3 regions of the Streptomyces sp. NPDC048504 genome follow, and region 2 is predicted to be linked to each of the others. Evidence: predicted binding sites of a transcription regulator. Region 2 holds the regulator's gene; each other region holds the start of a gene.

Region 1 (2,268 bases), on a different contig from region 2:
GGACGATCAGGGGAAGCTGCGGCGGTTCGTCAACGTGTACGTGAACGACGACGACGTGCGGTTCGAGCAGGGGCTGGAGACGGCCACTCCGGACGGGGCCGGGGTGTCGATCATTCCGGCCGTCGCCGGCGGCTGATAATTACCCTCGGTAACGCCGATTACCAAGAGTTCATCGAATTGCCCCCTCCGTGAGAGAAGCGGAGGGGGCAATTCTGTAGGGTTGAGCGGGGTACAGTTGGGGAACCCGCTCCACTCCGCATGCCGGACGCATATGAGTACCCGCTCCGCGTGCGATGAGAAGTAGCCAAAGTGTGCAGACCTTTTGCGCGTTATGTTCCCTTTATCGGGCCCGACTTGCCCTGAAGTCGGACGAATTCTCCGTATATTCCCGACCGGTCCTGCCCGGAATTCTCGTCGGATTGACCTGTTGCAGACGGCAGTTGGACGGATACATTCGGCCGCGGTCGACGCGTTCCGGCGCACGCCCCCAATCCTGTGGGGGGTGAGGTCTGACCCGGATCCGCGAAGTGCGGGTCCGTGCAAGGGCCAGTAATAGGGGAGTTAGGCATGGCTCAGGGCACCGTCAAATGGTTCAACGCGGAGAAGGGGTACGGCTTCATCGCGGTCGACGGTGGTGCGGATGTTTTCGTCCACTACAGCGCGATTCAGATGGACGGCTACCGCACCCTGGAAGAGGGTCAGCGGGTCGATTTCGAGATCTCGCAGGGTCAGAAGGGGCCGCAGGCGGACATGGTCCGGCTCGCGACCAGCTGAAGCACGCGCCGACGAACAGCAGCGACGTTCTTCGTTCCTCACCGAAGGGCTCGTACTCCTGGGGGGTCACCTCCTGGGGTACGGGCCCTTCGGCATGCCCGGCCCGTCGGCGTGCCCGGTGTTTCCCTCGCGCGCGCCCGCGAGGATGAAGGCCCAGAACCTGGGAGCCGCTTGCACTCGACCATGCCGAGTGCTAATCATTGGCGTTAGCACTCTGAAGGTGAGAGTGATAACGAAGGACCGGGTCGGTGAGGCCCGCAGGCCAGGTGGTGCAAGGAACCACGGGGCAGGCAGGCCGTCCGTCGCGGGCGCCAGCGCGGTCCGGAGCAATCCACCCCAGTCCGGGAGGACCACTTCACATGGCCAAGATCATCGCGTTCGACGAGGAGGCACGGCGCGGTCTCGAGCGCGGGATGAACCAGCTCGCCGACGCCGTCAAGGTCACCCTTGGCCCCAAGGGCCGCAACGTCGTCCTCGAGAAGAAGTGGGGCGCCCCCACGATCACCAACGATGGTGTTTCCATCGCCAAGGAGATCGAGCTCGAGGACCCGTACGAGAAGATCGGCGCCGAGCTGGTCAAGGAAGTCGCCAAGAAGACGGACGACGTCGCCGGTGACGGTACGACCACCGCGACCGTGCTCGCCCAGGCCCTCGTCAAGGAGGGTCTGCGCAACGTAGCCGCGGGCGCCAACCCGATGGCCCTCAAGCGCGGTATCGAGAAGGCCGTCGAGGCCGTCTCCGGTGCCCTGCTGGAGCAGGCCAAGGACGTGGAGACCAAGGAGCAGATCGCTTCGACGGCCTCCATCTCCGCCGCCGACACCCAGATCGGCGAGCTCATCGCCGAGGCGATGGACAAGGTCGGCAAGGAAGGCGTCATCACCGTCGAGGAGTCCCAGACCTTCGGTCTGGAGCTGGAGCTCACCGAGGGTATGCGCTTCGACAAGGGCTACATCTCGGCGTACTTCGCCACCGACATGGAGCGTATGGAGGCCGTCCTCGACGACCCGTACATCCTGATCGCCAACTCGAAGATCGCCAACGTCAAGGACCTGCTCCCGCTCCTGGAGAAGGTCATGCAGTCGGGCAAGCCGCTGCTGATCATCGCCGAGGACGTCGAGGGCGAGGCCCTGTCCACGCTGGTCGTCAACAAGATCCGCGGCACCTTCAAGTCCGTCGCCGTCAAGGCTCCGGGCTTCGGTGACCGTCGCAAGGCCATGCTCGGCGACATCGCCATCCTCACGGGCGGCGAGGTCATCTCCGAGGAGGTCGGCCTCAAGCTGGAGAACGCGACCGTGGATCTCCTCGGCCGCGCCCGCAAGGTCGTCATCACCAAGGACGAGACGACGATCGTCGACGGCTCGGGCTCGGCGGACCAGGTTGCCGGTCGCGTCAACCAGATCCGCGCCGAGATCGAGAACAGCGACTCGGACTACGACCGCGAGAAGCTCCAGGAGCGCCTCGCCAAGCTCGCCGGCGGCGTCGCTGTCATCAAGG
Region 2 (2,268 bases):
CCGCCGCGCAGATGTGTGATGCCGCGGGTGTGCAGCGGGATCGACTGGCCGGACTGGGTGCCCGGGCGGATATCGACCTCCTCCATGCCGTCCAGCGTCTCCAAGGGCACCTTCGTGCCCAGGGCCGCCGCCGTCATCGGGAGGGTGACCGTGCAGTGCAGGTCGTCGCCGCGGCGCTGGAACATCGCGTGCGGCAGCTCGTGGATCTCGACGTACAGGTCACCGGCGGGGCCGCCGCCGGGGCCGACCTCGCCCTCGCCCGCGAGCTGGATCCGCGTGCCGTTGTCCACACCGGCCGGGATCTTCACCGTGAGGGTGCGCCGCGAGCGGACGCGGCCGTCGCCGGCGCACTCCGGGCACGGCGTCGGCACGACCGTGCCGAAGCCCTGGCACTGGGGGCAGGGGCGGGATGTCATGACCTGGCCCAGGAAGGACCGGGTCACCTGCGAGACCTCACCGCGACCGCGACACATGTCACAGGTCTGCGCGGAGGTGCCGGGGGCCGCGCCCTCGCCGTTGCAGGTGTTGCAGACGACGGCCGTGTCGACCTGGATGTCCTTCGTCGTGCCGAAGGCCGCCTCGTCGAGCTCGATCTCCAGCCGGATCATCGCGTCCTGGCCCCGGCGGGTGCGCGAGCGCGGTCCGCGCTGCGACGCCGTGCCGAAGAACGCGTCCATGATGTCCGAGAAGTTCCCGAAGCCGCCCGCGCCGAAGCCGCCGGCTCCGCCGCCGCCCGCCTGCGAGAGGGGGTCGCCGCCGAGGTCGTAGACCTGCTTCTTCTGCGGGTCCGAGAGCACCTCGTAAGCGGCGTTGATCTCCTTGAACCGCTCCTGGGTCTTCGGATCCGGATTCACGTCCGGGTGCAGCTCGCGCGCGAGCCTACGGAAGGCCTTCTTGATCTCATCCTGCGACGCGTCGCGACGCACGCCGAGAACGGCGTAGTAGTCCGTGGCCACTTAGGACTCCGCCAGGATCTGTCCGACGTACCGTGCCACTGCGCGTACCGCTCCCATCGTTCCCGGGTAATCCATGCGGGTCGGTCCGACCACGCCCAGCTTGGCGACTGCCTCGCCGCCCGAACCGTAGCCGACCGACACCACCGAAGTGGAGTTGAGCCCCTCGTAGGCGTTCTCGTGACCGATCCGTACGGTCATGCCCGAATCCCCCGCCTCACCAAGCAACTTGAGGAGGACGACCTGCTCCTCAAGAGCTTCCAGGATGGGGCGGATGGTGAGGGGAAAGTCATGTCCGAAGCGGGTGAGATTGGCGGTGCCGCCGATCATCAATCGCTCCTCGGTCTCCTCGACGAGGGTCTCCAGGAGGGTGGAGAGCACCGTCGTGACCGTGCCGCGGTCCTCGGCCTCGAAGGCCTCCGGCAGGTCCTGCACGAGCTGCGGCACGTCCGCGAAGCGGCGGGCCGCGATCCGGCTGTTGAGCCGCGCGCGTAGATCCGCGAGCGAGCTCTCCCCGAAGGGCGCCGGGCAGTCGACCATGCGCTGCTCGACCCGCCCGGTGTCGGTGATCAGCACGAGCATCACGCGCGCGGGGGCCAGCGACAGCAGCTCCACGTGCCGGACGGTCGAGCGGGTCAGCGACGGGTACTGCACGACGGCGACCTGCCGGGTGAGCTGCGCGAGCAGCCGTACCGTACGGCCGACGACGTCGTCGAGGTCGACCGCGCCGTCGAGGAAGTTCTGGATGGCCTTGCGCTCGGGTCCGGTCATCGGCTTGACGCCGGCGAGCTTGTCGACGAAGAGCCGGTAGCCCTTGTCGGTCGGAATCCGTCCGGCGCTGGTGTGCGGCTGGGCGATGTAGCCCTCGTCCTCCAGGGCCGCCATGTCGTTGCGCACGGTCGCCGGGGAGACGCCGAGGCTGTGCCGCTCGGTGAGCGCCTTGGACCCCACCGGCTCCTCGGTGCCGACATAGTCCTGGACGATGGCGCGCAGCACCTGAAGCCTGCGTTCGCTGAGCATCGCGCACACCTCCAGTTCTGGTCGCCGTTTTGGTACCGGGCTGCCCTTTCCTGGCACTCTGTGCGCGCGAGTGCCAGCGTTCCCCGGCCCAGTGTACGGCCGTGAGGTACACCCCGGGCAAGGCCGGTCCTGCGATGTCATGCCCTGAGTGCCGTCACCGTTAGCGTCGCCGTATGACGGTGACTTGGGAAGAGGCGGGGTGGGAGCGGCTGGCCGCCGGGGTGGGGCGGTGCCGGCTGCCTGGCTGGGACTGCACGGTCGGGCTGGTGACCGGCGGGGACTCGGCGCTGCTGAT
Region 3 (2,268 bases), on a different contig from region 2:
GACCAGGGTCGACAGGGCCTCGCCCTCGACGTCCTCGGCGATGATCAGCAGCGGCTTGGAGGCGTTGGCCTGGATGACCTTCTCCAGCAGCGGCAGCAGGTCCTGGATGGAGCTGATCTTGCCCTGGTGGATGAGGATGTACGGGTCTTCGAGGACCGCTTCCATGCGCTCCTGGTCCGTCACGAAGTACGGCGACAGGTAGCCCTTGTCGAAGGCCATGCCCTCGGTGAAGTCCAGCTCCAGACCGAAGGTGTTGGACTCCTCGACGGTGATGACACCGTCCTTGCCGACCTTGTCCATCGCCTCGGCGATGAGCTCGCCGACCTGGCTGTCCTGCGCGGACAGACCGGCGACGGCGGCGATGTCGGCCTTGTCGTCGATGGGCCGCGCGGTGGCGAGCAGCTCGTCGGAGACGGCCTTGACGGCGGCGTCGATGCCCTTCTTCAGGGCGGCCGGGGAGGCACCCGCGGCGACGTTGCGCAGGCCCTCGCGCACGAGCGCCTGGGCGAGCACGGTGGCGGTGGTGGTGCCGTCACCCGCGATGTCGTTGGTCTTGGTCGCCACCTCCTTCACCAGCTGGGCACCGAGGTTCTCGTACGGGTCCTCCAGCTCGACCTCGCGGGCGATGGTGACACCGTCGTTGGTGATGGTGGGGGCGCCGAACTTCTTGTCGATGACGACGTTGCGGCCCTTGGGGCCGATCGTCACCTTCACCGTGTCGGCAAGCTTGTTGACGCCGCGCTCAAGGGCGCGACGGGCGTCCTCGTCGAACTTCAGGATCTTCGCCATGGGAGCGGTTCAGCCCTCTCGGAAAACGTGGGTGAAACGAACTACGCCCCTGACGCCCGGCTTCATAAGGTCGCGGGGGCCAGGGGCGCAGCTCACTGCAAAACTGGGTGTATCGGTGAAGCTCAGTACATCCGGGTGGTACCGGGTGAACTACTTCTCGATGACCGCGAGCACGTCGCGGGCCGAGAGGACGAGGTACTCCTCGCCCTGGTACTTCACTTCGGTGCCGCCGTACTTGCTGTACAGCACGATGTCGCCGGTCTGGACGTCGAGCGGCAGGCGCTCGCCGTTCTCGAAGCGACCCGGGCCCACGGCGAGGACGACGCCCTCCTGGGGCTTCTCCTTCGCGGTGTCCGGAATGACCAGGCCAGAAGCCGTGGTCTGCTCGGCTTCGAGCGCCTGGACCACAATGCGGTCCTCGAGCGGCTTGATGGCAACCTTGGAGCTGGCGGTCGTCACGATCCGACCTCCCCCTTCGGAGATCTCACGGGGTTAACTGTCTGAGGTGGCGACCAGGTCGATCCGTCGTCGCGGGTGCCGGACCTGCCCGTCGCTATTGGCACTCTCCAGGGGGGAGTGCCAGGTCTGAGACTATGACTGCGATTAGCACTCGGTCAAGCGGAGTGCCAATGCCCGCGGCGCCGCACCGGAATTTTGCCGTCGCCCTGAGCTGCCTGGCGGGCCTGTGCTTGCCGCCGCTGTCCCTGGGGGCTGCGCCCCCAGACCCCGCTTCGGCCTGAACGGCCTCGTCCTCAAACGCCGGACGGGCTGATTTTGCCGACCGGCGCTCAAGTGGCACTCAGAGGTAGTCCTCCAAGCTCCCCACCGTCAGCCCCGACTCCTGGATTCCGCGCAGCAGGCGGGCCGTGCTGTCGGCCGGGCCGACCTGGACGATGTCTCCGGGGGTGAGCCGGTGGTCGCCGCGGGCGTAGGTCAGGGTGCCGGTCGTGGTGGAGGCCCGCCAGAGGACCAGGGCGGAGATGCCGCAGTCGGCCGCGGCACGGCGGGTCGTCGTGTCGTACGTGCCCTCGGGGGGCCGGAGCAGGCGGGAGCGGGGGCGGGGGCGGTGGCCGCAGATCTGGGCGCGCTGGGTGGCGTAGGGCAGGCCGGTGAAGCGGGCGGGCTTCGGGGGTGTGCGGAACTCCGTGACCGGGAGGCGCAGTTCGCGGATCAGGTCGGTGAACCTCGGGTCCCGGCGGGCGCTCGCGTCATGGTCGTAGGTCAGGAAGACGACCCGGTCACGGGTGCGGACGTGGTCCACGACCGGTGGGAGGCCCGGGCCCGCCGAGCGCGCGGCGGGGTGGGGGGACGGTTTCGGGGCGGGGGCCAGTGGGGCCGTCAGACCCCAGTGGCGGTACGGCTGTTCGTGGGACGGGCCGTGCGGGTGGACGCGTTGGGCGGCCTTCTTGCCGAGCCGTTCGATGGGGTCGACGGACTGGGCGCAACCGGTGAGGAACAGCAGAGCGGCCGCCGACGCGA

Evidence for each region. The regulator HrcA, encoded in region 2, represses chaperone genes, less so after heat shock. The targets are predictions, from matches to a motif close to TTNGCACTCNGNNNNNCNGAGTGCNAA.
Region 1: a site for HrcA is predicted at 945-971, ahead of groL (chaperonin GroEL). Genes of this name have one in related genera too.
Region 3: a site for HrcA is predicted at 1,393-1,419, ahead of groES (co-chaperone GroES). Genes of this name have one in related genera too.

Annotation. Positions count from the first base shown of each region.
Region 1 is NZ_JBICXA010000002.1:483,235-485,502, reverse strand. Features, by position in the region: gene ACGFY9_RS06495 (MoaD/ThiS family protein) at 1-136, shown strand, start outside; gene ACGFY9_RS06490 (cold-shock protein) at 568-774, shown strand; gene groL (chaperonin GroEL) at 1,134-2,268, shown strand, end outside.
Region 2 is NZ_JBICXA010000007.1:115,634-117,901, forward strand. Features, by position in the region: gene dnaJ (molecular chaperone DnaJ) at 1-956, opposite strand, end outside; gene hrcA (heat-inducible transcriptional repressor HrcA) at 957-1,973, opposite strand; gene ACGFY9_RS18925 (MBL fold metallo-hydrolase) at 2,147-2,268, shown strand, end outside.
Region 3 is NZ_JBICXA010000014.1:150,392-152,659, forward strand. Features, by position in the region: gene groL (chaperonin GroEL) at 1-789, opposite strand, end outside; gene groES (co-chaperone GroES) at 940-1,248, opposite strand; gene ACGFY9_RS31460 (hypothetical protein) at 1,589-2,268, opposite strand, start outside.